Regions from separate parts of the Bacteroides sp. AN502(2024) genome, predicted to be linked through region 3. Evidence: riboswitches for the same ligand, from Rfam matches in the RefSeq annotation. Region 3 holds a riboswitch; each other region holds the start of a gene.

Region 1 (7,770 bases), 2.5 Mb from region 3:
AATACGTACAACACTATCATTGTACGTGCTGAAGATTACCGCGGATATATTGTGAAAGAAAAGGTTTGGGAGAACATTCAGGCTTTCAATGTGGAAAAACTCGAACCGTCCAATTTTGAGATTGTCTATCATAATTCGCTGGAAGTGCCGGAAGAGAAAATCGGAATTCAGTATCTGACGGACGGGGATAATAAGGGAACCGCTTGGTTCGAGACCCAAAATGAACATCATTATTATACATTCCTTTCAAAAGAAAACGGAGTAGGTGAAAATTCCGAGCCTATGTATATTGATTTGAAGAAGATGCGCCCGGTATCTGAAGTCCGATTTTATGCTTATCGTCATATCGGCAGATATTCCTTTAGTGCCAAATCTTTTATAGACTGGGGCGGCAGTAGTACTTCAGCATCTTATCAAGGACCGCAATATTTCAAACGATACCTGATGAATAAACTGCCATGCTCCATAACCATATACGGTTGCAGACAAGACGTTTCCGGTTCCGACTGGAATAATTTGAAATGGGAAATTTTAAGTTCATTCGAGGACGATCCGGATATAGACGATGACGCGCGCTGGACTTATCATGCAGCAACTTGTGGCGGAGTCAAAAAAGCTCACTGTTTCAGTACATTAAGCCTATTGGAAGATGCCAGTGCGATTTATAAATCAATGAGCATCAATATTGACTTACAAAAAGAGGGATTCCGTTATTTGAAGATCCAATTTAATGGAGCCTATAATATGTATCCGTCAGCGTACGAGCGTGATGATACGACAAACAAACTGACGAAATACCTGACATTGCATGAACTTGAAATATATTCTGATAAAGATTAAAAGGAGGGGTATAAACATGAAAAAATACATCGGATTATTAGTAGTTATCTTAGCAATGGTATCTTGCGAGTCTTTGGAAGATACCTATAAGGACTATGCAGGTGACGGTCCTATCCGTTATCTCGGTAAATGTACAGACCTGGTTGTACGTCCCGGTTGGAATAGGCTGATTGTCAGTTGGACAAACAGTGCCGATCCGGTAATTGATAAAATAAAAGTCACTTGGTCGAAAGACGGAATTGTAAAAGAACAGCTATTGGACAAGGAAACAAATAGTTTCAACATTCCGGATTTGGAGGACGGCAATTACGAAATAACAGTATGTTCGACTGACAAAGAAGGAAATACATCTTTAAAGAGCACGATTTACGGTCGCCCGTACACGCCCAACCATGAGATGGTACAATCGTTCACTCAAATTATCTCCAATCATTATTTCTTGAAGGATCGCCTGGTTCTCCTCTTTCAAGGATGGGAAGAAAATGTTACAGAAGCCTATCTGACATATACCCGGACAGATGGTAGTACCGGACGAATCGAACTGGATGAACAACTGGTCAATCAACTTTATTACTTATTGCCCGACGCAATAGATACATCCAAACCGGTAGAACTTTATCGCTCCGGCCGTATTCCCGGCTGTGACGATGAAATCGTGTTCACCCCCACGGAACTTGATAACATCAGATTATTCAATGCAGACTTCAAGCAGGAAATGAAACGCCAGTTCGGTTTTGACGAAGATATTCCGGATCATTGGGCTTCTACTGTCGAAGAAATCAGTTTTGACTGGACCATCGGCAGTTTCTCGGACTTATTGAATCTACCCAATCTGAAGAAACTTGTATTAGGAAAACATCGTTATATCCGTGATGAGTTAGTGAACGATGCCCAAACTGCCCAAAGCAAGGTATATGATGCTGCATTAAGTGATTTTGTTTTAAAGACACTGCACGAATTAAATCCGGATTTTGTAGTGGAACGTTACAACAAACATTACTCCAATTTGGCGCAGGCTGAATATTTCGAGGAAAAAGGAGCAACATCTGTTCCCGATTATTCGTTCTTCGACCTTTCAAACCTGAGGTTCACTTCTTCTCCGGCCGATGCTGAGAACTACAAATCCTATCTGGAACGCCTGACAGATGATAATGTTGAAACAAGTTGGGAACCTGACGGAACAAAAGAATTGACGACTTATTCACTGACATTGGACTTAAAGACAGAAAGAGACCTGCAAGGGCTGAAACTTGTGCAAACCTATTTCGATAATGAGAACAAACGTTCCTGGTGTCCCGGCATAGTCAAAATATTCGTATCCAAAGATTCCGAAATTTGGGAAAATGCCACTTATCTGGAAGAATTGGAAATCGGACATAGCACCGGAGAGGTGAATATCATTCCATTTGTAGAGGGCGGCAAACAAGCCCGATATGTAAAGGTAGCTGTTTCTACGCCACATTCTGAATCTATTTATAATATAAGTATAGCAGAGATAGGGCTATATTAATTATTTCTTATCCTAGCAAACAAGACAACATTCGCTTTTCTGAATGTTGTCTTGTTTTTTATCTATTCATAGTTCATACCTGTCCTATTAACATTTTGTCGTCCCTTTAACGTAATGAGAAATAAATAGTTAAAAGAGACATAATATATAAAAAGATAACTATCTTTGTAATCTGAAAATGGGTTCTTCGTTACCATGCTATATCGAATTGCATGCAATATAATATGAGTTATCGAAGATTAAAAGGGAATACCGTGAGAATCGGTAACAGTAGCCGCTGCTGTATTTTTCCATACTGTTATTGGACAACAGTATAGTTTGTAGCAATTTGCCACTGGATATTTTATCTGGGAAGGCGCTGCAAATAAGGGAATAAGCCAGAAGACCTGCCTCTTTTCGTTTGGATTTTACTCCTGCGGCATACAGGAGGTGGTTCGTCGCTCTTCTTTACATACACATTCACTACTGTGTATAAAGAGAAAGGCTTCTTCTATTTATCTAACCGGGACATCTGTCATCCAGTGGTAAAATCCATTATCATTTCTATCGGCAACCTATTAAAAGTATGCTTATGATAAATGAATTTTGGAAAACAACCGCTAATTTACTGATGCTTTGCTCTATTGTCCTTCTCACCTCATGTGGGAACGAGCACAATTTGGGAGCAGGCGATGGAGTAATCGCTCCGGAAGAAGAATCAAAGAATCCACCGGTGATTACCTTTGACAATGGTACTGGGATTTATCCTGTCAAAATACTAAAAGAAATCACCATCACCCCTATTGTGGATAATGCCATCGCCCCTGTATATACATGGAAAGATGAAAAAGGCAAAATAGTCAGTACAGATGCCTCATTCACCTATTCATCTCCTGCAGATGGAAAAAAGTTCTTCACTTTCAGGGTAGACGCGAAAAACGGAAGTGTGCAAAAAGAACTCCGGATAGACGTTATGAACAAGATGGTCCCGTCAGTGTCATTAATCCAGTATTATTCTACGTATGTAGGAGAAAGTGTCACTATCAAATCCGCTGTAAACTTCAAGGAAGGAAGCACCTATGAATGGACGAATGAAAAAGATGCTGTAATAGGTGATAAGGAAGAGTACACATTCGTGGCGGAAAATGAAGGTTCCTTCCATATTACACTTAAAGTAACCAACGAAGACGGAACGGGGAAAGCAACAACTACCATACGGGTAGCACCCCAAAGAAAACTCAACATTACTTTTGAAAATGAACGTCAAACTGTACCTGCAGGACGCGCTGCCTATGTGGCTCCTATTATTACAGACAACACGGAGAATACCATTTATGCATGGGAAGTGAACGGAGAACCGTATCCGGATGAAACAAAGCCAACCTTTACTTTTATGCCTCCGGCAGCAGGAGAGTACAAAGTGAAAGTAACGGGAACAGACGGTGATATTTCGGTAGAAGCTATACAAACTATAGAATGCCTGCAATCGGACGAAGCAGCTCGCTACCGTGCTCCCAAAGCAGGAAGTTCGAGTAGCAAAGTGACGGTATATAATATTCTGCCCGCACCCGGACAATTCGTACAACAAATAAGCGGAAAAACGGAAGCAGAAGCATGCCATTATGCTGAAACCCGGATGAATGCAGTAGTCAGTCATGTCTCATTGGGAGCGTGGGGAGGATACATCGTTGTAGGATTCGACCATAGCGTTTATAATGCTAGTTCTAATGATAACAGCCAATACGATTTCTCAATCATAGGCAATGCTTTCGACGGAAGTTCCGAACCGGGAATAGTCTACGTAATGCAGGACGAAAACGGAAACGGATTGCCTGATGACACATGGTATGAGCTGAAAGGTAGCGAAACAGGTAAATCTACCACTTGGCAGAATTATTCTGTCACTTACTACCGCCCTCCTATCTACAATATGCCCGTACAGTGGATAGACAGCCGTGGCAATACAGGAACCATAGACCGGAGTCCGGCTTTTCCCGGTTGGCTGAAAGGAAACTCATACGAACTGCGCGGCACCCGGATTAAAGAAAGGACCTTCCTCAATAATGGAATCTGGCGAAACGAATCTTACAGATGGGGATATGCCGATAACTACGGTGAAGACTTCCTCTCTAACGGAAATAATCATAATGCCAATGCCATAGGAAACGGTTTCAAGATAAAGAATGCTATATATCCTGACGGAACTCCTATCAATCTGCGTTATATAGACTTTATAAAAGTACAGACAGGCGTCCAGTCGCAAGCGGGAGTGCTCGGTGAAGTATCTACCGAAGTTTACGGTTTCCGAGATATACAAATGGAAAAGGCTCCCAAACGACTCTAAACTATTTTTCAGTACACAATTTTAACAACAATAAAAATTTGATTATGACAAAGAACAAAACTTGGAAAATGCTTCTGACGATATTTTTCGTCGGATTCCTGACAGCGTGCAGTGACGACAATGAGAACCCGTTTGCCGGTGTAGACAACCATATTCTTTCTTTCTCACTGTCCCTTGGAGAAAACACGTGGCAAGCTGCCATAATAGACGATAAGATTATTCTGTCTGTTCCCCAGGGAACAGAACTTAACGGCGCAACCGCACACTACGTTATCAGCGAGCAGGCAAGTATCGTCCCCGATCCGGCAGGCATCAGCACATGGAACGAAGAACAACAGCTGACGGTGACTTCCTATAACGGGACTTCACGCACTTACAAATATACGGTTCACCATACCGACGTTAGTGAAGCTGCCAATTTCGTTTTCAATTCACAAACTGAAGTCGATGCGTTTGCCAAGAGTAATATCACCATTATAGAAGGTAGTATCTCCATCGCGACAACTCAAAAAGCAGAAGACCCCATCAAGAATCTGGAGGGTCTGTCCACACTTACGGAAGTACTGGACGATATTAATATCGGTGGATATTACCAAGGAAAAGACCTGAACGGTCTTGCCAATCTGAAAAAAGCAGGAAGCCTGACTATCGCTTCACCCGCCACCGGCAATGAAACGCTGACAGACATCACCTTACCCTCATTGGTCTCTGTTCGCAAGAATCTTACAATTAAAGAAAGCCAATATTACCAAAAGGTCTCTTTCCCCTATTTGGAATCTGTAAATGGGAAATTCACGGTCGATGCTCCAATCATAGAGCAATTTAACCTTAATTCCCTTAAGAAAGTAGATAACGATTTCATTATAAATGGAGGATTGATGACTCAATTGGAAATACCGGTATTAGAAGTTGTGAATGGAACTTTCTATATAAGCGGCAACTCTAGTACGACGAAATTACAGATTATCAATTTACCCCGGCTAACTACATGCATCTCTATTGACATAAAACGGGCCGCGAAGTTGGAAACTCTAAATATTCCGGAATTGAAAAACCTGAAAGCAAATCTATCATTAAGCAGTTGCCCCACTTTTAATGATGAAAGTCTCAAGAATACTCTCAGCAATGTTGAAAGTATAGGAGGAACATTGCTAGTTCGCTACACTGGAGTTTTCAGTCTGAACCTACAAGGGAAAAAAGTAGGCAAAGTAGACATTGCATCCACTGACGATTTAACAAAAGAATTTATTATTTCGGGAGATGAGCCCTTCGGCAGTATTACTTTCTCATCAGCAAAGATGAACCCGCCTACACTGAGAGGATTTACGACTGTTGAGTCCTATATATTACAAACCAATATAGAAAAAGGGCTGGCCATTAAAAATATAAAACGTATTAATGGCCATTTGAGTGTTCAATACCGCACCATACAAGGAATGGCTACCAGCATATTGCATGATATTGACCTACCGGATTTAGAATATGTGGGAGGAAATTTCAGTATCAGTGCTTTGAATAATAACGTGCCGACAAATCCCGTTAAAGTTCCCAAACTCAAAGAAATAGGAGGAAGCTTTACACTCTATGTTCATAACAGCCAAAAAGATTTTTCATTTCTCAAGATGGAAAACCTGGAGACTATCGGTACATTTTCAATTACATCCAGAACCACATCTTCCATAAATAAACTAGATATAAAAGAAATCTTTCCAAGTATAAGTCAGTTAAGCAATGTCACGATCTCGGATTTTCCTGAACTCTATGATTTCAGTTCTTTCAAGAAATTTATAGACGATGGCATAATAACCAAGTGGAAGGTTTATGGTTGTGGAGCTAAGCCTACATTGCAACAAATGAAAGAATCACAGGATGGTAATTTCACAAATAATTAATCGTTAAATAATTCATAAGATGAAAAAGAATTATCTTTTTTATTCAGTCTTTGCATTGACATTCGTACTGGGCAGTTGTAGTGATGAGATGTTCGACAATACCGGACAAGTTAATAAATCTTTTCCACAAAACACACGTGCAATAACCGATGCCAATTGGACTAAGGCATACGTGCTATGTGAAGGAACTTGGAAAAAGGACCCTCCCTCTTTGCCGGGGAAACTTATCACGTATGATAATAATTGGAAAAAGATAGGGAAGGAAATTGAAATAGGTGACACGGGAAATGACCTCATTCAGTATGGCTCAAAGCTGTACTGTGCAGTGAGCGGTCACGACCTGACGTACGGAAACGGAGGTATCTGGATATTCAATGCTGCTACGGGAGCGCCCTATGGCGGAATGAGACAATATGACGATGAAAAGAGTCATTCTAAAGCAATGCCACGTCATCTTGCAGCCTATGGAGGAATGATATATGTAAGCCTCTATTCAGGAGCTGTGATGGCTATCGATACCACAGAATTTGAAAAGAAAATGTTTACGAAATTAGATGCCACTTATTCCGAAGGAATTTGCGTTGCCAACAACACTGTGTATGTGTGTAATTCAGGAAACACGGGAGACTCGTATGCCGGACAAGGAACCACTATTTCAAAACTCACAACAGACCTTAAAATAGTAGAGCCTATTACTGTCCCCACTAACCCGAAATTGATTGCGCAAGCTCCGAACGGAACTCTCTACTTCAATTCTTTAGGTAACTATACAACGGAGAAATCTGCATTGTACAAATTGGAAGGAGAAGGCTATTCTCATGTAGCCAATCTGGCAGATGCATTCCAAATAGGCGATAACGCTATTTTTACTACATACGTAAAATGGCATGACCCCAATTATGAAATGCCGACTACTTTACAAAAAGTATCATTCAGTGGAGATGTAACCCCGTTTACAACAAGTGAACTACCCGACCTGATGCTTGGTTATAGCATTTCCGTAAACCCATTCAACGGAGATGTCTGTTTCGGACAAAGCGGACAAAATCTATATGTTTACAGGTCTGACGGAACACCGATTCGTGCAAATGCTCCTATAGAGACTGGTACAGCCAATCCCAATCGTATAGTGTTCGTTCAATAACTTTTTCCTGTCAAAACCGGAAAATTCCAATCAATTTCATTCACCTCTCTCCGAAACTTCT
Region 2 (7,770 bases), 310 kb from region 3:
AAATCAACGAAAAAGGGAACTGCCCTCAATGAGCCTCTGTTTGGAAAGCAACTGGCTGATGTGAAAGTCACTTCCAGCCGTCTTGCCGGTGCTTGCTTCTATGTGGTCAGCGGACATGGAGGTCCTGATCCGGGTGCTATCGGGAAAAGTGGTACACACGAATTACACGAAGATGAATACGCTTATGATATTGCTCTCCGTCTGGCACGTAACCTGATGCAGGAAGGGGCCGAAGTCCGTATAATCATTCAAGATGCTAAAGATGGTATCCGTGATGACTCATACCTGTCAAACAGTAAACGGGAGACTTGTATGGGCGACCCGATTCCTTTGAAACAGGTGCAACGTTTACAGCAACGTTGCGATAAAATAAATGCCTTTTACAGGAAAGACCGTAAGAACTACTCTTATTGCAGGGCGATTTTTATTCATATCGATAGCCGTAGTAAAGGAAAACGAACGGATGTCTTTTTCTATTATTCGAATAAAAAGGGAGACAGCAAACGGTTGGCGAATCACATGAAAGACACGTTTGAGTCAAAGTATGATAAGCATCAACCTAACCGGGGTTTTTCCGGCACAGTGAGCGGGCGTAACTTATACGTACTTTCTCATACCACTCCCGCTTCCGTTTTTGTGGAGTTGGGGAATATCCAGAATACGTTCGATCAGCGCCGGTTGGTGATGAAATCCAATCGTCAGGCACTCGCCAAATGGATGATGGAAGGCTTCCTGAAAGATTATAAGGAGAAAAAATGATATTTTTGCTTCTTTTTCGTGAACAAAATCAGAAACTGAATGTTTTATATATGCGAATCTCCTGATAGCTGCTTATAGGTATGCGAATATATGTAAGTCAGTAAAGATGCTTCCCCGGCATGACAGGAAGATTGCATAGTAGTTTTGTCGTGTTTTATTTTGTGTTTGTGTTGTGACGGTGCTGCGATGTGAATCGGGGTACCGTTTTTTTGTTACATATAAAACGGCAGGCTTACCGATAAAAAACGAGCTTACAAAATCTTCTAAAGTGTATCATAGAATCTCTGCAAGCTCGTTTGGTGAGTGATGCTTTGGGCACCTTATCTAGTTGTTATAAAGGCATATTACCGTGCTTCTTGGGTGGGTTTGTCTGCATCTTGTTTTCCGTCATTTCCAGTGCTTGGATGAGACGTTTGCGAGTCTGTCTCGGATAAATGATTTCGTCAATATATCCCAGCTCGGCAGCCTGATACGGAGTCGCAAACTTTGCTTTGTAAGCTTCCAATTCCTTGCTCTTTGTAGCTTCGTCAGCTTTGCGGAACAGGATATTGATGGCACCGTCTGCACCCATTACTGCAATTTCCGCACTGGGGTAAGCGAAGTTCACGTCAGCTCCGGTCTGCTTGGAGTTCATTACGATATAGGCACCACCGTAAGCTTTGCGGGTAATCACAGTCAGTTTGGGAACAGTAGCTTCTGCAAACGCATAAACTATTTTTGCACCGTGACGGATGATACCATTGTTTTCCTGCGTGTATCCCGGAAGGAATCCCGGAACATCTTCAAAGGTAATCAATGGGATATTGAAGCAATCGCAGAAACGGATAAAACGGCTTGCTTTGTCGCTGGCATCAATATCGAGCACACCGGCAAGATAAGCCGGCTGATTGGCTACAATACCTACCGAGCGACCTGCCATGCGGGCAAAGCCGATGATGATATTTTTAGCAAAGTGGGGCATCACTTCGAAGAAATAACCGTTGTCTATAACGCGTTCGATAATGTCTTTCATGTCATACGGTACGTTCGGGTCTGCCGGAATAATCGTATCCAGAGAAGCATCTTCGCGATTGGTTTCGTCGGTACAAGGTAGTTTCTTGGTCTCATCCATATTATTCTGCGGCAGGAAAGAGAGCAGTTCACGGATACTCATCAGCAATTCTTCTTCGGAGTTGCACATAAAGTGAGTCACGCCGCTCTTGCTGCTATGTGTCATTGCTCCGCCAAGTTCTTCTTTGCTTACTTCCTCATGGATCACCGCTTTTACAACATCCGGGCCCGTCACAAACATATGACTTTTTTCTTTCACCATAAGGATGAAGTCGGTCAGGGCAGGTGAGTAGCAGGCACCTCCGGCGCAAGGGCCCAAGATTGCTGAAATCTGTGGAATCACACCACTGGCCATTGTGTTCTGATAGAAAATATCAGCATAACCGGAAAGGCTCTCGATTCCTTCCTGAATACGTGCACCGCCCGAATCATTCAAAGCGATAATCGGGGCACCGTTCTTCAATGCAAGTTGTTGTACTTTCACAATCTTTTTAGCATTGGAGGCTGACAGTGAGCCGCCATATACTGTAAAATCATAAGCGTAAACAAACACCTGTCGACCGTCTATCTTTCCGTAACCGGACACGATACCATCTCCCGGAATTTTGTTCTTATCCATGCCATAGTTTGTACAACGGTGAACCATCAACTTATCCAGTTCAACGAAAGTACCCTTGTCGAGCAGCATCTCGATACGTTCGCGGGCAGTCATTTTACCGTTTTCATGTTGCTTCTCTATTTTATCAGCGCCTCCACCAAGAGAAGCGATGCGGTCACGTTCCTCGAACGTGGCGTATGCTTTATTCATTTCTTCCATAATGCAATCCGTTCTTATTATTGTGCAATCGGTTCTAATGTTATTAATGTCTGTTCACCGGTTATGTTATCACCTTCTTGAACCAGAATTTCTTTGATGCGGCAATCCGAAGTCACTTTGTAGTTGCTCTGCATCTTCATTGCTTCGATAACGATGGCGGTATCTCCCGCTTTCATTTCCTGACCGGCTACAACAGGTATTTTCACTACCTTGCCCGGCATCGGAGAAGTGATGCAGTCGTTCTGTTCCTCTTCCCCTTGCTTGCGCATCCGCAGATATTTCGCCTGGCTGTCCACAATTTCTACATTGAAACTGCTATAATGCGTATTTACTTTATAGCTTTTCCCGTTATCACGGCGAATCAGCTGTGCGTTCGAACTACGTCCGTCCATCAAGATATTACAAGTGCCGTTTTCCGCCATCACTACGTCTGCTTCAAATGTTTTTCCGTCAATGGTAAGCACCACCTTGTTATCTTCCTTGCTGACTAACTCTACTTCGGCTACACGGTTTCCTATATGAATTTCCATAATTGAATTCTTTTTGTTAAAATTAGATTCTCAATACTCCCTTGTGCAATCCGAACTCTTTCCATTTGCTGATAGGACGATTGTCGGTAGCCACACCGCTGTTATTTTCTTCGAGATTCATTAAATAGTCTATATAAGCAGCGATCAGGGCAATATTTTCGGAACGTTCGCTGGTGCGCGTAATACGTTGTTGCAGAAGTTTGCTGTTCTTGGCGATGAATCCTGTGTCATAATGGCCTTCCACGAAATCGGGAGTGTCCATGATGGCACGCAGATAGCTGATGTTGTTTTTCACACCGGTCAACTTATATTCGTGGAGCACACGGCGCATCCGCTCGATAGCATATTCGCGGTTGGTAGCCCATACAATCAGTTTACCGATCATCGGATCGTAGTAGATGGGAATTTCATATCCCTCGTACACATAACTGTCGATACGTACCCCGATACTGTTCGGTTCTGTAATCTGTTTGATGATACCGGGGCTCGGCATGAAATTCATTTCTGTATCTTCGGCACAAATACGACATTCAATGGCATGTCCGCGTTGCCGGATATTTTCTTGCTTGAGTTGGAGCACCTGTCCGTCGGCAACTTTAATCTGCTCTTTCACCAAATCTACTCCAATCACTTCTTCCGTAATCGGATGCTCCACCTGCAAACGGGTGTTCATCTCAAGGAAATAATAGTTGCGGTGTTTGTCAACAAGGAATTCGATGGTACCTGCACCGATATAGTTCACCGCTTTAGCCGCAGCTACCGCCTTTTCACCCATGTCTTTCCGCAGTTCGGGAGTGACGAAAACCGAAGGAGTCTCCTCTACGATTTTCTGGTTACGGCGTTGTACGGAACATTCGCGTTCGCACAGATGAATGACGTTTCCATGTTTGTCACCAAGAATCTGGAACTCGATGTGATGAGGCTCTTCAACGAATTTCTCCAGATAAACCGTGTCATCGCCAAAAGAAGACAATGATTCGCTCTTGGCAGTGGTATAAGCCTCTTCCACTTCTTCGGCACAGTGGATGAGGCGCATTCCCTTTCCACCACCGCCCATAGAAGCTTTCAGCATCACCGGATATCCGATTTTATTGCAAAGCTCTATGGCTTCTTCCACACTTTTCAAATTGTCTTGCGTGCCGGGAACGACCGGTACTCCCGCCTCAATCATTTTGATACGAGCAGCAATTTTATCTCCCATGGCTTCCATTGTTTCCGGATTGGGTCCGATAAAGATGATTCCTTCCTCCTGACATCGACGGGCGAAGGTAGCATTCTCCGACAAGAAGCCGTAACCCGGATGGATGGCGTCTGCATGAGCTGCTTTCGCCACTTCGATGATTTTTTCTATATTCAGATAACTCTCTTTGGATGCTGCCGGCCCTATGCAATAAGCTTCATCTGCGTAAAGCACGTGCTTCGCGGTCCGGTCTGCTTCGGAAAAGATAGCGATACTTGTTATCTCCATCTCTCGGCAGGAGCGCATCACCCTTACGGCAATTTCACCGCGATTGGCTACTAAGATTTTTTTTATCATACTTTTCTAAATTAAGTACATACATATTCATGTCTTCCCGTCTAATGGACATACTCCACCCGACGAAAAACAGTATTTTTTGATTTGGGGCTTAACAAGTGATACTCTTTCTCCTAACCCACGAGGAGGAGAGCGTCTTACGCAAAATGGCAGGTCTTCTGACTGACTCTTGTCTTATTTGCCTTCCCGATTAACATCAGTGGCGTTAAATTGGTTCATTAATAAGACATTGAACAGAGCTTCACAGCAGCGGGACTGTCTGGGATTTACACCCGATTCCCTATTAATCGTTGTCCGTTGGATACGGATTCTGAACCATTTCGGAGGGCAAAGATAAAGAAATATTAAATAAAACGTCTCTTTTTTGCACGAAAGTTACAATTTTGTGCAATGCTTATTGATACCATTTTTTGTTTTTATACACTATGATTATTTATTCTTTTAGAATATCAATGAAATCGGTAAGTAGTGTATCGGATCGTTTTTCAATTGCACTCTTCTTGGATCTTTATCCCCCTCAACGCTTCCGTGATAGCCGGGACGAGCAGACTGATCCTTAAGGATTGTAAGGAATAATGGGGAACTGATGGGGATGTAGTTTGTTGAGTAGAATGCTCTATCTCCTTGCAAGAGATGGATTAACGTGTGCAAAGTTATAATAAATTATGGAAAAATAAAGGGCTTTCATTGTGTTTTTTAACATCTCTGCTACAAGAAAGCTATAATGTTTAGCGAAAAACGATCTAAATGACATATTACTCCGCTAATAATCAGCAGAATACATGCTAATTACATCTCTTGCAAGGAGTTGGTTCATCTCTTGCAAGGAGACGAACTTAAAGATGGCACATGAACATGATAAGAAAACTACTTCTTCTAATATTGATATTCTATGGCGGCTACCTGTCGGCACAGACCGTGCATGAAGTGCGGGATTCTGTGAAGATATATTTCCGGCAAGGGAAGATAGACTTTGTCCCTTCCCTGAACAACAACCAAACTGCATTAGACAGAATAGCGGATAGCCTGCGCATAACCTATGCCGACTCCGTTTACCGGTTGCAAAAGATTCTTATTGTGGGCGGTGCATCTCCCGAGGGGAGTATCAAATTCAACAAATGGCTTTCCGAGAAACGTGCGGGCGTGTTGTTCGATTACCTTTCACGCTATGGATCGCTGCCCGACTCACTGAAGACCACCAACTTTCTTGGGCGTGACTGGAACGGTCTTATCCGTCTGGTGAAGAATGACCCGAATGTTCCTTACAGAAAGGAGACATTGGCTCTGCTGCGTGAGATTGCGGACGAGGCGCAGGGAAACGCTCCCACAAAAGGTGACCACTTGAGACGCATCCAGCGGCTGCGCGGTGGCGTGCCTTATTATTATATGTACAAAAACCTTTTTCCCGAACTTCGTGCCTCACAGTTATACCTGTGGTACAAGAAGACATGGAACCCGGTGGCTCCGATGCCGAAGCCCAAGATGGAAATCCCCGTTCCATCGATAGATACCGTATTCATCCATGACACGATTTACATAAACGTGCCGTGTCCCGAAAAACCTTTTTACATGGATGTGCGGACGAACATGCTCTATGATTTGTTGACCGTGCCCAACATTGGGGTGGAGCTCTATCTCGGTAAGAGCTGGTCTGTTGTTGCTAACTGGATGTACGGCTGGTGGAAGACAGACCGTCATCATTGGTACTGGCGTGCTTACGGAGGTGACATCGCCATGCGCAAATGGTTCGGCAGAGCGGCCAAGGAGAAGCCGCTTACCGGGCATCACCTCGGTGTTTACGGGCAGATATTCACCTATGACTTCGAAACGGGAGGACGTGGCTACATGGGAGGTAAGCCTGGTGGCACACTTTGGGATAAGATGAACTACGCCGCAGGTGTGGAATATGGATACTCGCTCCCCATTACCCGGAGACTTAACATCGACTTCACTATCGGCATGGGCTATTGGGGCGGAATCTACCACGAGTATAAGCCCGTGGACGGTTGCTACGTGTGGCAGTGCACCAAGCAACGCCATTGGTTCGGCCCGACAAAGGCTGAGGTGTCGCTCGTCTGGCTCATTGGGCGTGGTAACTACAATAAGGAGGAAGGAGGCAGGCGATGAACACAAAAGTGATTTATGCCGGTTTAGCCGCACTGTACCTGATGACGCTGAGCGTACTTTTCTCTTCTTGTGGGCATAAGGACTTGTGCTACCAGCATCCACACATGAAGACCATCCGAGTGGCGTTCGACTGGCGGAATGCTCCCGATGCATCCCCTAAGGGCATGACTGTCATGTTCTATCCGATGGACGGATCCACGTACAGGCGCTTCGATTTCCAAGGGCTTGATGGCGGTAAGATAGAGCTTCCGGTCGGTGAGTACCGTGTCATCTTCCACAATAATGATTCCGACGTGGATCTTTGCTACGGAATGGAGGAATTTGACACCCATTTCCACTACACCCGTCAGGGGCATATATTCGAGCCCGTATATGGCAATGCAGCTATGCCGGCACCAAACGCAGTAGAGGACGAGCTGGTGTGCATCAGCCCGGGTGAGATGGTTGGCGGGCGTGTCATGTCACTTGTCGTCGATGAAAACGGTGTGTCGTTTGAGGAAGAGACCCCCGAGGACGATGTGGTGCAGCACCGGTCGCCGACTATCGTCACGCTCTATCCGGTCATGATGACTTGCCATTATACTTTTGAAATCCGTAATGTCAAGAACCTTAAGTATGTCGACCAGATGAGCGGTTCGCTCAGCGGTCTCAACTATGGTATTTATCCCGGTCGGAAGGATTTCGAGCACAAGGGGGTGACAGTCCCGTTCAGTGCCTCTTCATCGGGACGGGATATGATAACAGGCGATTTTTACACCTACGGTCACTGTCGGAAGCATAACAAGACTACGACGTTCACGTTGTACGTGTGGATGAACGATGACAAGAAGTATTATTATACTTGGAATGTGACCGAACAGGTGCAGAAAGCGCCCGACCAAAGAAACGTGCATATAATCATCGACAATATGGATCTTCCTCAGCCTATCACCAACGGTAGTGGGTACGAT
Region 3 (7,770 bases):
TATCTATGGTTTACCATCATCGTGACATCACTGCTAATGATTATCTTCTACAAATTCACCAACAAACTGGGGACTTCCATCAACCAGCTCCGTGAATTTGCCATGCGTGCCGACCGGAACAAACCCATCGAAATGGCCATGCAATCGGCTTTCCCGCACAATGAACTGGGGGAAATCTCCCAACATATCATTCAAATCTACAAACGGCTGCACGAAACCAAAGAGGCACTCTATATCGAACGTGAAAAACTGATTACCCACCTTCAGATCTCGCACGAAGGACTGGGAATATTCACAAAAGACAAGAAAGAAATTCTTGTCAACAACCTCTTTACCCAATACAGCAACCTGATCTCGGATTCGAATCTGGAAACGACAGAAGAAGTCTTTGCCATCAGTGAACTGAAAGAGATTATTCATTTCATCAATGAGAACCAGCAAAAACGTTCGAGAGGAAAAGGCGAGAAACGTATGTCGGTCACCATCAACAAAAACGGACGGACATTCATCGTAGAATGTATCATCTTCCAGGATGCCAGTTTTGAAATCTCCATCAATGACGTCACTCAGGAAGAAGAACAAGTAAGGCTCAAACGCCAACTGACCCAGAATATCGCCCATGAACTGAAAACTCCAGTCAGCAGCATTCAGGGGTATCTGGAAACCATTGTCAGCAATGAAAACATCCCACGTGAGAAGATCAACGTATTCCTCGAACGTTGTTACGCACAAAGCAACCGCCTGAGCCGGCTGCTACGCGACATCTCCGTACTCACCCGCATGGACGAAGCCGCCAACATGATCGACATGGAACAAGTGGACATCAGCGTACTGGTGGAAAACATGATCAACGAAGTGTCACTGGAGCTGGACGAAAAGCATATAACAGTAGTCAACTCCCTGAAAAAGAGCATACCGATCAAAGGCAATTACTCACTGCTCTATTCCATCTTCCGCAACCTGACGGACAATGCCATTGCATACGCCGGAACCCATATTCAAATAAAGATCAACTGCTTCCGCGAAGATGAGAATTTCTACTACTTCAGCTTTGCCGACACAGGTGTAGGCGTATCTCCCGAACATCTGAACCGCCTCTTCGAACGCTTCTACCGAGTAGACAAAGGCCGTTCACGCAAACTGGGCGGAACTGGGTTGGGACTGGCTATCGTGAAGAACGCCGTCATCATTCACGGCGGCAACATCTCCGCCAAAAACAATCAGAATGGCGGATTGGAATTTGTATTTACGTTGGCAAAGGAGAAATAAGGAGTAATCCTCCCCTGACGAATTCGCATCAGTTGTCCAAGCTCTCACTAACACACCTCGGCTTCCGAAACCGAAAATGAAAGAAAGACCACTCTGCCTACTTCCTTCAAAAAGGAATATTAAAACACACGAGGATACAATAGATCGGGTCACCGTTCGGAAGATTCACTAAATGCGCACCATTTTCCTTCAGCGGAATCCTATATTTTACATTTTAGAACGTTTTTCTTTCAGCATAGAAGTAAATCGTCACCATACGGTTCTTTTTGGAAGACAAACCATCGGTATACACTCTTTTTGCCATTTTCCTTTTATCATCCGGCGAAGACCAACCAGCTCCCCAAAGTCCCTTTTTATGCCTTTACAGCTTTCTCATCGGGAAACCAACGCTCTATCGGTGAGAAACAGAGGCTTTATGATGGATAAACCAACGCTCTATCTGCAAGAAATAGAGGCTTTATTTACTCTCTAAAATGCATATTTCCTGCTAAAACATACAGAACAAACCGGTATTTCTGCATATTCTTGCATTTACCGATGCGATTTGCTTCCGGTTTAATCATATTGAAGTATTCTTTTCCGACGGGAATCTTAAAAACAGAACATACTCCTCTTTCCCAATCATCCTTTATCAGACTTCCCCTATTCACCATTTGAAACTCAGGCAACTGAAATCAAGATGTTTTTTTGGATAAATATAAAAAGAAAGTTATCTTTGTCTTCCATACATGTATACTTCCATGCACATACATAAGTTAAACGAAATACAGCAAGTCATGAAAACAAATATGAATATCCTAGTTATTGGGTGCATCCTTCTTCTTTGTGCCTGTAAAAGTGGAAACGCTTCCAATCACTGTAAAAATGAAGTTCCCCGAGATACCATTACCACCTTCGCCCTGCCCGCCATCCCCGCCATGATGACAGCTCCGGAGCAACGTGCAGAGTTTCTCGTAAAACACTATTGGGATCATGTAAACTTCGCCGACACCAATTACATCCACCATCCCGAAATAACCGAACAAGCCTGGGTGGACTATTGTGACATACTGAATCACGTCCCGTTGAAAACCGCACAAGAAGCCATGCGGAAAACAATCGAGCAGACAAACGCAGACAAAAAGGTATTCACCTACATCACCGATCTGGCCGATAAATATCTCTACGATCCCAACTCGCCCATGCGTAACGAAGAATTCTACATCCCCGTATTAGACGCCATGTTAGCTTCTCCCCTACTGGAGGAAATAGAAAAAGTACGCCCCAAAGCCCGCCGGGAGTTAGCTCAGAAAAACCGCATCGGCACCAAAGCCCTGAACTTCAACTACACACTTGCCTCCGGTGCCCAAGGCTCTCTCTACCAACAGCAAACGGACTACATCCTACTATTCATCAATAACCCCGGTTGCCATGCTTGTACAGAAACGATAGACGCCCTGAAAAACGCCCCTATCATCCACCGACTCGTGGAACAAAAGAGACTAACCGTCCTCTCCATCTACCCCGACGAAGAGCTTGACGAATGGCGCAAACATCTGAACGAATTTCCTAAAGAATGGATCAACGGATACGATAAGAGATTCGCCATCAAGGAACAACAATTATACGACTTGAAAGCCATCCCTACCCTCTACCTTTTAAATAAGGAAAAAACCGTACTCCTAAAAGACGCTCCGGCACGAGCCATCGAAGAATACCTACTGATGAGAAGCGAACTATAAATAAGAAAACAAGTTCTTTTCCTTTCGTCTTGATACGAAAGAAAAAGAACACTCTCCCCCTTGCAAAAGCGAAATAAACTCCCTATCTTTGCAGCGCATTGGTTTGCTCCTCCCGTGCGGATGGAGCAATTAAAAGGGAATCAGGTGCAAGTCCTGAACAGTCCCGCTGCTGTAAGTTCCATCTATGTTACAAGCAACTCACTCATTGCCACTGGGTACAAATCCGGGAAGGCGTTTGTAACAGGAACAAGTCAGAAGACCTACCATGCAACTATGTTTCACTGCTTTCGAGGAAAAAGCGTTGAGTCTAATGAACCGGACAATCCGTCTATCATTTCATTCATCACTCTGCTTCAGAGAAAGTGTGTTAAAAGAATAAACTCTGCCAAGTTTATTTATGCGTGTCCGGCCGAAGGGATTTCGCCCGGACACTTTTCAATAGCAACAGACCGAGAAAGAAATCGATGAAAAAGAGAACATTCAATAAAGTGATCTTTGCAGCATTCGGCTGCCAGCTCCTGTCCGTACCACTTTTCGCACAACAGCAGAAAGTAGATACGGCACACACATATTCCATTCCCGAAATAACCGTATCAGACATCTACCAGACCCGTGAGACACGATCAACCGCCCCCTTACAAACCTTCTCCCGAGAAGCCCTGAAAAACCTGCATGCCCTGCAAGTCTCCGATGCAGTGAAACACTTTGCAGGAGTGACCGTAAAAGACTACGGAGGTATCGGCGGACTGAAAACCGTATCCATACGTAGCCTGGGCGCACAGCATACCGCCGTAGGTTATGACGGCATTACCGTAACCGACTGCCAAACCGGACAAATCGACATCGGACGTTTCTCGCTCGACAACGTAGACCGTCTTTCTCTGAACAACGGACAAAGCGATAACATCTTCCAACCTGCCCGCTTCTTCGCGTCAGCAGGCATATTGAACATACAGACACTCACGCCACGGTTCACTAAAGGGGAAAAGACCCATATATCCGGAGCTTTCAAGTCCGGCTCCTGGGGATTAATCAACCCCTCCGTTCTACTGGAACAACAGTTCAATAAGAGATGGAGCATGTCAGCCAATGGCGAATGGATGTCATCAGACGGACAGTATCCATACACCCTGCACTACGGAAACAGGGAAGGCGACCTGACATCACGGGAGAAGCGGAAGAACACCGATGTGCAAACCCTTCGTGCCGAAGCAGGACTCTACGGCAACTTCTCCGACAAAGAGCAATGGCGGTTGAAAGCTTATTACTTTCAATCCTCCCGGGGACTGCCCAAAGCCACCACTTTCTACAACGACCATTCTACCCAACACCTATGGGATAAAAACGCATTCGTACAAAGCCAATACAAGAAAGAATTCAGCCGGCAATGGGTATTCCAGACTTCCGCCAAGTGGAACTGGAGCTATCAGCGTTACCTGGACCCCGACACCCAAAACTCTTTAGGGAAAACGGAGAACAGTTATTACCAACAGGAATATTATCTTTCCGCATCGGTATTATACAGATTATTGAACAATCTTTCATTTTCCCTTTCAACGGATGGGAGTATCAACACAATGGATACTAATCTTACCCATTTTGCGCAACCCACCCGCTATTCATGGCTGACGGCTCTTGCCGGGAAATACGTGAATGACTGGCTGACAATCTCCGCATCCGCATTGGCAACCGTTATCAACGAAGATGTCAAAGAAGGTGGCAGCGCGGGCAGTCACCGCAAATTGACCCCTTATGTAAGCGCCACATTCAAGCTGTTCCGTAACGAAGAGTTTCGCATCCGTATCTTCTATAAAGACATCTTCCGCCTACCCAGCTTCAATGACTTGTATTATCAGGAAGTGGGAAACACCAAACTCAAACCTGAAAATGCAAAGCAATATAATATCGGTCTGACATATAGCAAGAATGTATGTACATTCATTCCTTATCTTTCGGCAACCGTTGATGCATACTATAACAAAGTGACGGATAAAATCATCGCTTATCCTACCAAGAACCTTGCGATATGGAGCATGAGAAATTTGGGAAGTGTAGACATTAAAGGTATCGACGTCACCGGAAACTTATCTCTTCAGCCTTGGGAGAAAATCCGTATCAACCTCTCCGGCAATTATACGTATCAACGGGCATTGGATGTCACCAGCCCTGATTTGAGTCAGGATAAATCGACTTACAAGCATCAGATAGCCTACACTCCCCGCGTCTCCGCTTCGGGACAGGCAGGTATCGAGACACCATGGTTCAATCTGTCTTACTCATTCCTATTTTCAGGAAAGCGCTACGCGTTGGGACAAAACATTGCCGAAAACAGGTTGGATAGTTATAGCGACCACAGTATTTCGGCCAGCCGCGACTTTCAGATAAAGAGAGTCACCACCTCTTTCAGCGTGGAAGTACTGAACCTGATGGACAAGAATTACGAAATCGTGAAATACTTTCCAATGCCGGGACGATCTGTAAGAGCGACACTAAAGATTAGGTATTAAATATTAAAAAGTAGGATATGGTCGTGAAAAGGAAATTAGTATATATATTCTGGTGCTGGCTGTCATTGATAACCTTATCCGTGGCTTGTGATGATATGGAGGATAAACCCTTCACGTCGGGTATTATAGGCGATCCGGAAGAGACGGGTACCGCCGAATTATATGTATTATGCGAAGGACTGTTCAATCAGAACAATAGTTCTTTGGCACGTTTCTCTTTCGGCAATCAGCAAATGGTTCGAGATTACTTCCAGACCGTCAACCACCGGGGATTAGGAGATACAGCCAACGACATGGCTATGTATGGAAGTAAGATATATGTTATAGTCAATATCTCCAGTACGGTAGAAGTGATAGACTTCCGCACGGGAACCTCATTGAAACAGATTCAGATGCAGGCAGAAAACGGAAGTTCCCGCCAACCGCGCTATATCGCTTTTCATAAAGAAAAGGCATACGTATGTTCCTATGACGGAACCGTTGCGCGTATAGACACTACTTCCCTTGCCATAGAAGCCATCACCTCAGTGGGACGCAACCCCGACGGCATTTGTGTACAAAACGAGAAATTATATATTTCCAATTCCGGCGGATTGGATCATTCATCAGGGCTGGGTGTAGATCATACAGTGTCTGTTGTCGACATTACCACATTCAAAGAAATCCATCAAATAACAGTCGGCCCGAATCCCGGTAAAATTGTTGCGGGTCCGGATGAAACTGTCTATGTAGTTACCCGAGGTGAAGATGTAGAAACCGGAGACTATGATTTTATCAAGATAGATTGCCGGACGAACAAGGTCACTCATTCTAACGAGAAAGCGCAAAACTTCGCCATCGACGGAGACATAGCCTATCTATACAATTACAACTATACCACACAGACTTCTTCTATCAAGATGTTCAATCTGAAAACAGAAGAGACAATCCGTGAGAATTTCATAACCGATGGAACTGTGATAAAGACACCTTACGGTATCAGCATCAACCCTTACAGCAACAATGTATATATCACCGAAGCACGCGATTACACCACTTACGGCGACTTACTTTGTTTCAACCAACAAGGACAACTCATATTCCGCCTGAACAATATCGGGCTGAACCCGAATACAATTGTATTCAGCGATAAGGCTTCACAAAGCAACATGGATGGTAACACCGAAGCGACTGAAAACTCATTGGCTTTCGCCAATAAGGTATGGGAATACCGCCCTGCTCCCGGACAGTTTATCAATACGAGTACGTCGGCTTATGAAAATGGATTTACTACCGCACAAGTTTTAGATCGTGCCACAGAAAAGCTAAAGAAAAAATCAGTTATCTCATTAGGCGGATTCGGTGGAACAATAACAGTAGGATTCCCTCAACCAATCCCTAATATCGAAGGGGAATATGATTTCAAGATATGGGGAAATGCCACTTACAACAAGAATACTGGAACGGGAGCACTCGGTGGAAGCGCTGAACCGGGAATAGTATTAGTCTCGAAAGATATAAACAATAATGGGATGCCTGACGATGAATGGTATGAGTTGGCTGGTAGTGAGTACGGAAAAGATACAGAAATACGTAATTACGAAATCACCTATTATCGCCCCCAACCGGTCAATGGTGATGTCCGCTGGAAAGATAATCTAGGAAAAGAGGGATTCGTCAAACGTAACACATTCCATCAACAAGATTCTTATTATCCGAACTGGATAGAAGAAAATGAAATAACTTTCCATGGGACACGTCTAAAAGACAATGCCGTAGAAGAAGATAATGTCTGGGTAGGCTATTGTTATCCTTGGGGATATGCAGATAATCATCCCAACAAAACCGGATACTGTCAATTTAAAATAGACTGGGCAGTAGACCCAAACGGACAACCTGTGTTATTAGACAAAATAGACTTCGTTAGAATCTATACTGCCGTCAACCAAGATACAGGTTGGACAGGAGAAATATCTACCGAAGTTGTCACTGTAGAGAACTTACATTACGAAAAATAATCAAACAATTAATAATTAAAATTAGAGCAAAAACATGAAAAAGTTATCTTTATTCTTATTAGTGTCTGTGTTCGCTTTTTGCGGATGTAGTGATGATGACGAAACAAAAGGAGGTGATGAAAAAAAAGAGATTGTCGTTAGCCTCGAGAATCTATTAACTGAAGCAGAAACACTTTATTTAGGGGATATAGAGAACCCTGCAGAAAGTTGGGAACTGGGAAATACTCCTTATTATTTAACTTATTTACAGGATAATACAAAGGTATTTGAGTTTGA
Region 4 (7,770 bases), 2.4 Mb from region 3:
GGAGAAAGAAACTGGTCTTCATTAATTGACAGCCCACAATATAACGGTCCACTACTTTATCCTACGAATGACGTACCCTATAACTGGAATGATGCAAACAATACTTTTCTAGCTTCCGAACTTCCTAACGGATGGGGCGATTGCAAATACTGGGGAGGCGGACACGCTATATCCAACTATGTAGATCTGGATTTGACACATGGAGACTTCCAGCACCAACTAGCGGTTTATTACAAAGATCCGGCAACAGGAAATGGAGGTCATAACGGTTCTAAAAACTTCTGCGTACATTACGGCTATGTAGACAACTCCGGATTTGCCAACGGTCCATTACCCTACATTTACTTTGGAGATGGAGTGGCTCGTGTAGTAGATCACATGTACGTGACAATGACAACTTATCTCGCCAATTGTGTAGCCAATGGTAACGGACTGACGGAACCTGCCGGGGAAAACGATTGGGTAAAACTGGTTGCTATCGGTTATGATGAAGATGGAAATGAAGTAGCTACACGTCCGGAATTTTATCTGGTTGGATCCGGAGGTAATATACTTGAATGGACAAAATGGGATTTATCCGCATTAGGCAAAGTGGTTAAAATAGACTTTAATGTCACAGGAAGCAATGATAACGGATATGGTTTCAGCCAACCCGCCTATTTTGCTTATGATGATGTAGCAGTGAGATTCTAATGAAACATATTATACTTTTTTTATTTGTTCTATCAGCCTTGGTATCATGCGTGAAAGAAGAGGAGGACTCTCCTCTTCTTTCCGCTCCTGTCATTACCTTGAAAGAAGAATCACCCATCTATAAAACAAAAATTGGCCGAGAAATAACCATTGCTCCTGTTTACGAAAATACCGATTCGGAAACGACCTTTAACTGGACAATAGATGGAAAGAGTATCTGTACCGCTTCCACCCTGACATTCTCAGCCAATGAAGCAGGCAGGTATTTCATTCTGATTTCTGCCACCAATGCCGGAGGGACAACAGAAAAAGAGATACGTATCGATGTCTTTCAACTTGATGTACCGACTATCTCTATTGCGGATGCCGACAAAGGTTTCAAAGTGCTTCAAGGCTCTGAACTGACCATTACCCCCATAGTAGATTCTTTTCTGGAAACCAGTTACTCCTGGCAAATAAACGGTGAAGATATCTCGAGCGAATTAACCTGTACCCTCCCCACAACCGAGCTTGGCGAATATCAGGTTCGTTTTGCTACTCACAATGAAGATGGCGATGACGAAGTAACTTTTAAAGTAGAAGTTTGTTCCCCGGATCAAGTAGATTTCAGCTGGACATTCCTGCAAACGGAATATAACATGTCTGCCGGCAGAACCATCCGTATCAAACCGGTTGACGTGAATAATGCACAGGATGCAGTCTATACATGGACTGTGGACAACGAACAAGTGCAATCCGGAAAAAATGATACTTATCTGTTCACATCCGAGCAGCAGGGAGAACACACGGTAAGGGTGGAAATGAAGAACTCGTATATATTTGCTACGCAAACATTAAAAATCAATGTTTGTCCTCCGGCAGGAACATACCAGCGCAAGATTAACGCCACAAGTTCTGCGTCGATGAACAAAGTATATGAATATTTGCCGGCTCCCGGCCAATTCATCAATGAAAACCATACCACAACCACTATGGCAGAAGCCTGCACCTATGCAGAAGAACGAATCAATCAGACAGCTTATGTTTCCTTAGGCGGATTCGGTGGATACATCATCGTTGGATTCGATCACAGTGTCGTGAATGATGGAAGTTACAATATCGCTATTACAGGAAACGCTTTTGATGGTTCGTCAGAACCGGGAATTGTATGGGTAATGCAGGATGAAAATGGTGATGGATTACCGAATGACACCTGGTATGAGTTGCGCGGATCCGAATATGGGAAAGCCGAAACCTGGCAGGACTATGCCGTCACCTATCATAAGCCATCCGGTATTCAACTTCCCACTTCATGGACAGACAATCATGGCCAAAGTGGATCGATAGATTACCTAGGCGCCTTTCACCGACAGGATTATTATTATCCTGCCTGGGTAAAAGAAAAACAATATACCTTGCGAGGCACTCGCCTGAAAGAGCGTAATTACGATCAATCCGGCAATGGTACTTATTGGGTAAATGATAGTTATGAATGGGGATATGCTGATAATTTCAGCGCCATTGACCGTCTGACAGATGATGACAACTATAATGCCGGACCGTCTGACAATCATTTCAAGATATCCCATGCTGTAACTTTCGATGGTAAGGATGCAAATCTGAAGTACGTTGATTTTATCAAAGTACAAGTAGGTGTTAATAGTAAAAGCGGTTGGCTGGGTGAAATATCCACGGAAGTTTTTGGAATCAAGGATTTCAACATGCTCAAATAATGAAAACAATTCACAGTTGAATTATCAGAAAAAGTAGAATTGCCCATTTACCAATTTATCCTATCTATGAGATAAAACAATCCTATTTTTATCTTGTAGATAGGATAAAAATACCTATATTTATATCATCGATAAGATATACACATTATGATGGATAGAACAATTCTAAAATCTGTAATTGCAGATAACCAACTTGAAGTCCCCCAATATAAGGTGATTCTTGTGCCACCCTTAATGCAAAACGGGATTATCTAACCAGTATATATCAAAAAAATTATTGGGGGGATATAGCTACGCGCCATTATCTTTATTGGAAAATTTAGCTGCCATAACCCTACTTAGACGCTACGAACATAAGATGCTGTTTTTTCTACCATAAAGGCATAGAAGCTGACTTTTATCTTCCAGATAGCACCACAGCCATTCAAGTATGTTACTCCTTGGATAACAGTGACAGAACATACGATCGTGAAGTGGGGGCTCTAATAAAACTATCCAAAGTCCTCGACTGTTCTCAACTGATGATAATCACCTATTCTGAAGAACGGACTATTGAGATAGCAGGTAAACTGATTGAAATACTCCCTATTTGGAAATGGTTATTGAAATAGAAAAGACTTTCTCATCAATCAGAAAATATACTCTTCTAAAAAAAGGATATTTGTTGATTGAATGAGAAAGTCTTTATCAATAAAAATGATAGATTATAGGGTTAAATCCATCACTTAAAATTCTCCGTAAAGAAAACTCCTGCCGGAAAACTGTTCTTATTTTTAATGTCAGCCTGTAAAACCGGTGTTTTAGTGAAATCAAAAATAGCAATATCATTTGCCTTATACTCTGAATATCCCTTTAGAGTTGCAAAATAAATCTCTCCACTCACCGGATCGACACCTAAACTGTTATAATACACTCCGGCATCTTCTACGTAATCTTTGATATTGGCAACTTTTTCCGTCTTATTTTGTGAAAAGAGATGTCGATATAGATTAAAACCGCCATTACTGAAGTAAATAGCATCATCTTTCGCTGAGAAAGCCGGAGCAACACCCCAACCGGCACCAATACTGACATCTAAAGCATGAGAGTCAATGATCGTATAGTCAGAGGGATTGACTTTTATAATACTTGCCGGATTCGTACATGATACCCATAAGTTCTTATCATACGTCTTAGCCACACCGGATAAAGCACCTTCAAAAGGAATAGTATGTACAACAACTCCGTTCTGAATGACAAAAAGTTTCTTGTTACCCATCACAAAAACTTTTTCTCCAACCACGGCCATACGTTGTTTCAAGGCTCCACCCGTACCTTCAACTAAAGTCAAAGCACCTGTAGAAGTGTTTAACATATAGACTCCCTTTTTATCACGAATATACAGAGCCTCTTTTACTACCGCTAAATTAGTAGGCCAGGACAAAGTAGCATTATCATAAACTCTTTCTTTCTCTAAATTATCCGCATTAGCAATAGTCAGTAATCCCTCACCCCCATTCTTTGCTCCATTTTGAGAAAGTACATAAATTTTACTATCACAAATGAACAAATCCTGGCAGACATTACCAAGCAAAGTTTGATTTACCCGATAGTATGCACTATCTATCACCGTACCCTTTGGATCCACAAAGGTCAAAGTTCCGGTTTCATTACCCATATTTCCCTCATTCAAAATAAAAGTTCCTTTGCCAAACCGACCTTCTACCTTGGCAGTTATATTCGTTTGAAAAGTTTCCCCATTGCTGTCCGACACAGTCAATCCTATCGCATATTCTCCAGTCTTAGGCCGTGAGAACTTATATGTGGAAGCAGTTGAAACGTCTTTTCCATCTACCGTCCATACATACTTCATCGTCCCGGACAGGTTTTCAGTCCGGGCATCCAGATACAATGTATCTAATTGCACTATCACATTACTTCCCGACTCATTTCCAATCGACACAGACGGACTCAAATTTTCCTCCTCATCACACGCTGCAAAAGCAACTCCCAAGGCAACAGTTGCCAATACTAAAAACTTTTTCATTTTTACTTCTATTATCAATTATTTATTGGATACAATCCGGTCCCAATCCGGGAAACAATATCCGCCCCAATTGGCAACATAAAGTTTTCCATCCTTTATCACCATCTCTTCCGGTTGATAGCCGACTACCACTTCACGGGTACTCCTCAACAATTAAAGATATATTTCGATTTAAAAACCGTACTCTTCAAACTCTAATCCCAGAAAGTTTCAAGAATTCAACTTTGGCAGGTCTTCTGACTTACTCCATTTTCCTAACGCCCTTCCCATCTCCCCAAAACGAGACAGTGGATTTGAGTATTGTAGGAAAACTTTGGGCGGAGCTTACAGCAGCGGGTCTGTTCAGGACTTACACCTGATTCCCTTTTCACCATTCTTCCGTAGCATCGGACGAATGACACCAAAATTTCTGTGGCAAAGATACAATAATAGAAACAAATCAGAAGAAAATTCTAATTAAAATCTGTGTAAAAGTGAAATCTCCAATCTCAACCATAGCGTTACTATGCCTTTACTGTTTTCACTCCAAAAGCGCAATAAGTCAAATAACACACACAAGCTAAAGTGGCAAAAACACCTCCGATCACACCTACTGTTCCAATCGCCAACCCAATTACCGGAGTAACCACTCCACCACCGGCAACAGCAGTAATCATCAACCCGGAAATCTGATTTGCTTTTTCCGGCCTTGCCTGTAAAGCCATCGAATAAATGATAGAAAATACTGATGACGCAAAGAAACCGACAGCACCGATACAAATCAGATTTACCATATCGTTTTGCACAAAGGCTAGAATAAGCAAAGAGAAAATACAGGCAACAATATTCACACGAAAATATCTTATTTCAGCGATACGGGCTAACAAGAAAGTACCCAATAAAGCACCTACCGTACGACTTAGAAAATAAACTTGTGGAGCAAACTTCACTTGTTCCGTCGTCCATTCAAACCGTTCCGCCATCAGTTTGGAACTGATAAAATTGGTAGCAACATCCACTCCCACAATAAAAAAGATACCCAAAAACAACAATAGAATCGTTCTATCCTTCAACAAAGAAAAAGTATCACTGATAGAAAGCTGCTGGATTGCAGCACTGTAATCTTCCCGTTTTACAGGAGTAGCTATCAGCCAAATTGCAGATAATAACGTGATAAAGCCTAATATCGGAAAGCAATAATACCATTTGTCATCTCCAAAGTGAGCCACGGCCAATAACACAATCTCCGGACCGACGAGAGAAGATACAGCTTTGATTACTTGCCCTGCCGTCAAACTACTTGTCAGTAAACGTTGACTGGTTACCACATTACTCAATAACGGATTCAGTGAAACCTGCAAAATGGCATTGCCAATTCCCAAAAGAGCATAAGCCATCATGCAAGTTGCGCTGTTATAAATGATCAATGGCAGTAACATGCCCACTACCGTTATTCCCATACTAAGCAGGACTGTATTTTTACGCCCCCATTTGTTCATTTGATTTCCAATAGGAATACCCAAAAACAGGAACCAGATAAAGACTAACGAAGGAACAAATCCCGTCATCACGGGAGACCAGTCGAAAGTACGTTGAACATAATCGGACGAAATACCGACTATATCGCAGAAGCCCATTACAAAGAATCCGAATAGAACAGGAAGGGCCGCATAAATAGAGTTTTGTGTTTTCATATTTAACTCACTATATGATAAAATGTAGAATCCCCGGTGCGGTGTCAAACGACATCGCCACCGAGGAAAATAAGCTGTTTATTCAGAACAATGAGGCGGGTTCTCCACTCCCCATCGCTCATTCGGTTGATTTCCCATGCTGAGTTTCAATGTTCCACCTTTATAGAGTTCATCCCGGAACATCCAACATTGTTCCAAGGGTTTACCATTCAACGTAGCGGACTGTACATAACAGGCATCCGATGTATTACCGGTCGTTTCAATCACAAACGTTTTCCCCGTCGCATTCATCGGACTGAGTTTGATTTCAATCCTATCAAACAACGGACTTCCAATCTGGAAGGTCGGTCGTTCGCAAGAACCTCCTTGTACATCGAACAGCCCCATTGCCGCCATCACATACCAGGCTCCCAACTGTCCCTGATCTTCATCCTGACCGTAACCGTAGCCATGTTCTCCGTTTGTCCCATAAAACTCATCACAAATCAAACGCGTCCATTTCTGTGCCAAATAAGGTTTACCGGAGAAATTGAACAACCAGGAAATATGAAGACTGGGCTGGTTTCCATGATTATAAGGACTCTGCAAGCCTGAAAAAGCGTTTACCACCTTTCCACCACCAAAGATAGACTTACGAGCTTCCGTAAAGATAGAATCCAATCGGTTGTTAAATTCATCCTTCCCTACCTTCTCAATCAAACGAGCCGGATTCTGCGGCACAAAGAAAGTATATTGCATCGCATTCCCTTCCTGAAACCCTCTCCATGACTCCAATGGATTAAAATCATCAATAAATTCACCATTAGGTACTCTCGGACGAATCATCTTCAACGAATCATCGAATAGCTTCTCCCAACCGGCAGAAAATTCCATCAAGCGTTTATAATCTTCCTTACGTCCCAAGGCTTTTGCCCATTGAGCCACCGCATAAGCACTGAAACTATATTCCAATGTATGAGATGCGGAAAAGCTCGAACCTTCCGGATGCGTACCGAAATAAATACTATTCTCATAAGGCACATAACCTTTTTCCACAAACTGTTTCACATCCATTTTACCCGCACCTTCAATACGTCCTTCCCAGCCCAGTTCATTCTTCAATGCTGCCTGATAAGCTGTTTCCACATCAAAATTGCGAATTCCACTGTTATAAGCGCCCGCCAGAGTGATACTCACCATGTTGGTTCCCACCCCGGAGACATACTTACCGGTGGCAATACCATCACCCAGCCAACCGGCATCTTTATACACCAGCAACAGACTGTTTACAAAGTCGTTATAATACTCCGGATATGCTAATGCCCAAAGAAAAGTCAGATTCCAATAAGCTCCCCAAACCGCATCTGTATTATAATGACTATATTCCGGTTTACCATCCTTTGTCAAAGGTATCTGACCGATGGTACCGTCATTTTTAGGATAAGCTCCGTTAACGTCGCTGGCAAGTCCCCTACCCAACAAGGCATGATACAACCCTGTATAAAATTTGATTTTGCTATCTTCCGTACCTCCGGAAACCAAGATCCGGCTCAAAGCCTTATTCCATTTATCCGTAGTTGCCTTCATAGCCTCATCAAAAGTCAACTCTTTTGCCTCTGACTCCAGATTCACTTTCGCATTCGCTATGGAAGTATACGATAAACCTATTTTCACATTGACGATCTCG

What was found. A riboswitch is a leader RNA that binds a small molecule or an ion and turns the genes downstream of it on or off. The one in region 3 is predicted to bind cobalamin.
Region 1: another riboswitch for cobalamin. It lies ahead of AB9N12_RS11125 (PKD-like domain-containing protein); the one in region 3 lies ahead of AB9N12_RS01710 (TonB-dependent receptor plug domain-containing protein).
Region 2: another riboswitch for cobalamin. It lies ahead of accC (acetyl-CoA carboxylase biotin carboxylase subunit); the one in region 3 lies ahead of AB9N12_RS01710 (TonB-dependent receptor plug domain-containing protein).
Region 4: another riboswitch for cobalamin. It lies ahead of AB9N12_RS11070 (YncE family protein); the one in region 3 lies ahead of AB9N12_RS01710 (TonB-dependent receptor plug domain-containing protein).

Annotation. Positions count from the first base shown of each region.
Region 1 is NZ_JBGFSP010000003.1:2,854,547-2,862,316, reverse strand. Features, by position in the region: gene AB9N12_RS11135 (DUF4959 domain-containing protein) at 1-840, shown strand, start outside; gene AB9N12_RS11130 (DUF4998 domain-containing protein) at 857-2,350, shown strand; cobalamin riboswitch at 2,560-2,759, shown strand; gene AB9N12_RS11125 (PKD-like domain-containing protein) at 2,922-4,673, shown strand; gene AB9N12_RS11120 (hypothetical protein) at 4,718-6,565, shown strand; gene AB9N12_RS11115 (YncE family protein) at 6,585-7,709, shown strand.
Region 2 is NZ_JBGFSP010000003.1:707,382-715,151, reverse strand. Features, by position in the region: gene AB9N12_RS02835 (N-acetylmuramoyl-L-alanine amidase) at 1-759, shown strand, start outside; gene AB9N12_RS02830 (acyl-CoA carboxylase subunit beta) at 1,091-2,626, opposite strand; gene AB9N12_RS02825 (acetyl-CoA carboxylase biotin carboxyl carrier protein subunit) at 2,644-3,156, opposite strand; gene accC (acetyl-CoA carboxylase biotin carboxylase subunit) at 3,179-4,693, opposite strand; cobalamin riboswitch at 4,824-5,028, opposite strand; gene AB9N12_RS02815 (DUF3575 domain-containing protein) at 5,543-6,820, shown strand; gene AB9N12_RS02810 (DUF5119 domain-containing protein) at 6,817-7,770, shown strand, end outside.
Region 3 is NZ_JBGFSP010000003.1:401,689-409,458, forward strand. Features, by position in the region: gene AB9N12_RS01700 (sensor histidine kinase) at 1-1,269, shown strand, start outside; gene AB9N12_RS01705 (DUF5106 domain-containing protein) at 2,046-2,990, shown strand; cobalamin riboswitch at 3,073-3,273, shown strand; gene AB9N12_RS01710 (TonB-dependent receptor plug domain-containing protein) at 3,455-5,497, shown strand; gene AB9N12_RS01715 (YncE family protein) at 5,515-7,494, shown strand; gene AB9N12_RS01720 (DUF4465 domain-containing protein) at 7,529-7,770, shown strand, end outside.
Region 4 is NZ_JBGFSP010000003.1:2,839,134-2,846,903, reverse strand. Features, by position in the region: gene AB9N12_RS11085 (PL29 family lyase N-terminal domain-containing protein) at 1-693, shown strand, start outside; gene AB9N12_RS11080 (PKD-like domain-containing protein) at 693-2,405, shown strand; gene AB9N12_RS11075 (DUF5074 domain-containing protein) at 3,127-4,431, opposite strand; partial or broken gene AB9N12_RS11070 (YncE family protein) at 4,459-4,581, opposite strand; cobalamin riboswitch at 4,640-4,851, opposite strand; gene AB9N12_RS11065 (sugar MFS transporter) at 4,935-6,104, opposite strand; gene AB9N12_RS11060 (GH92 family glycosyl hydrolase) at 6,183-7,770, opposite strand, start outside.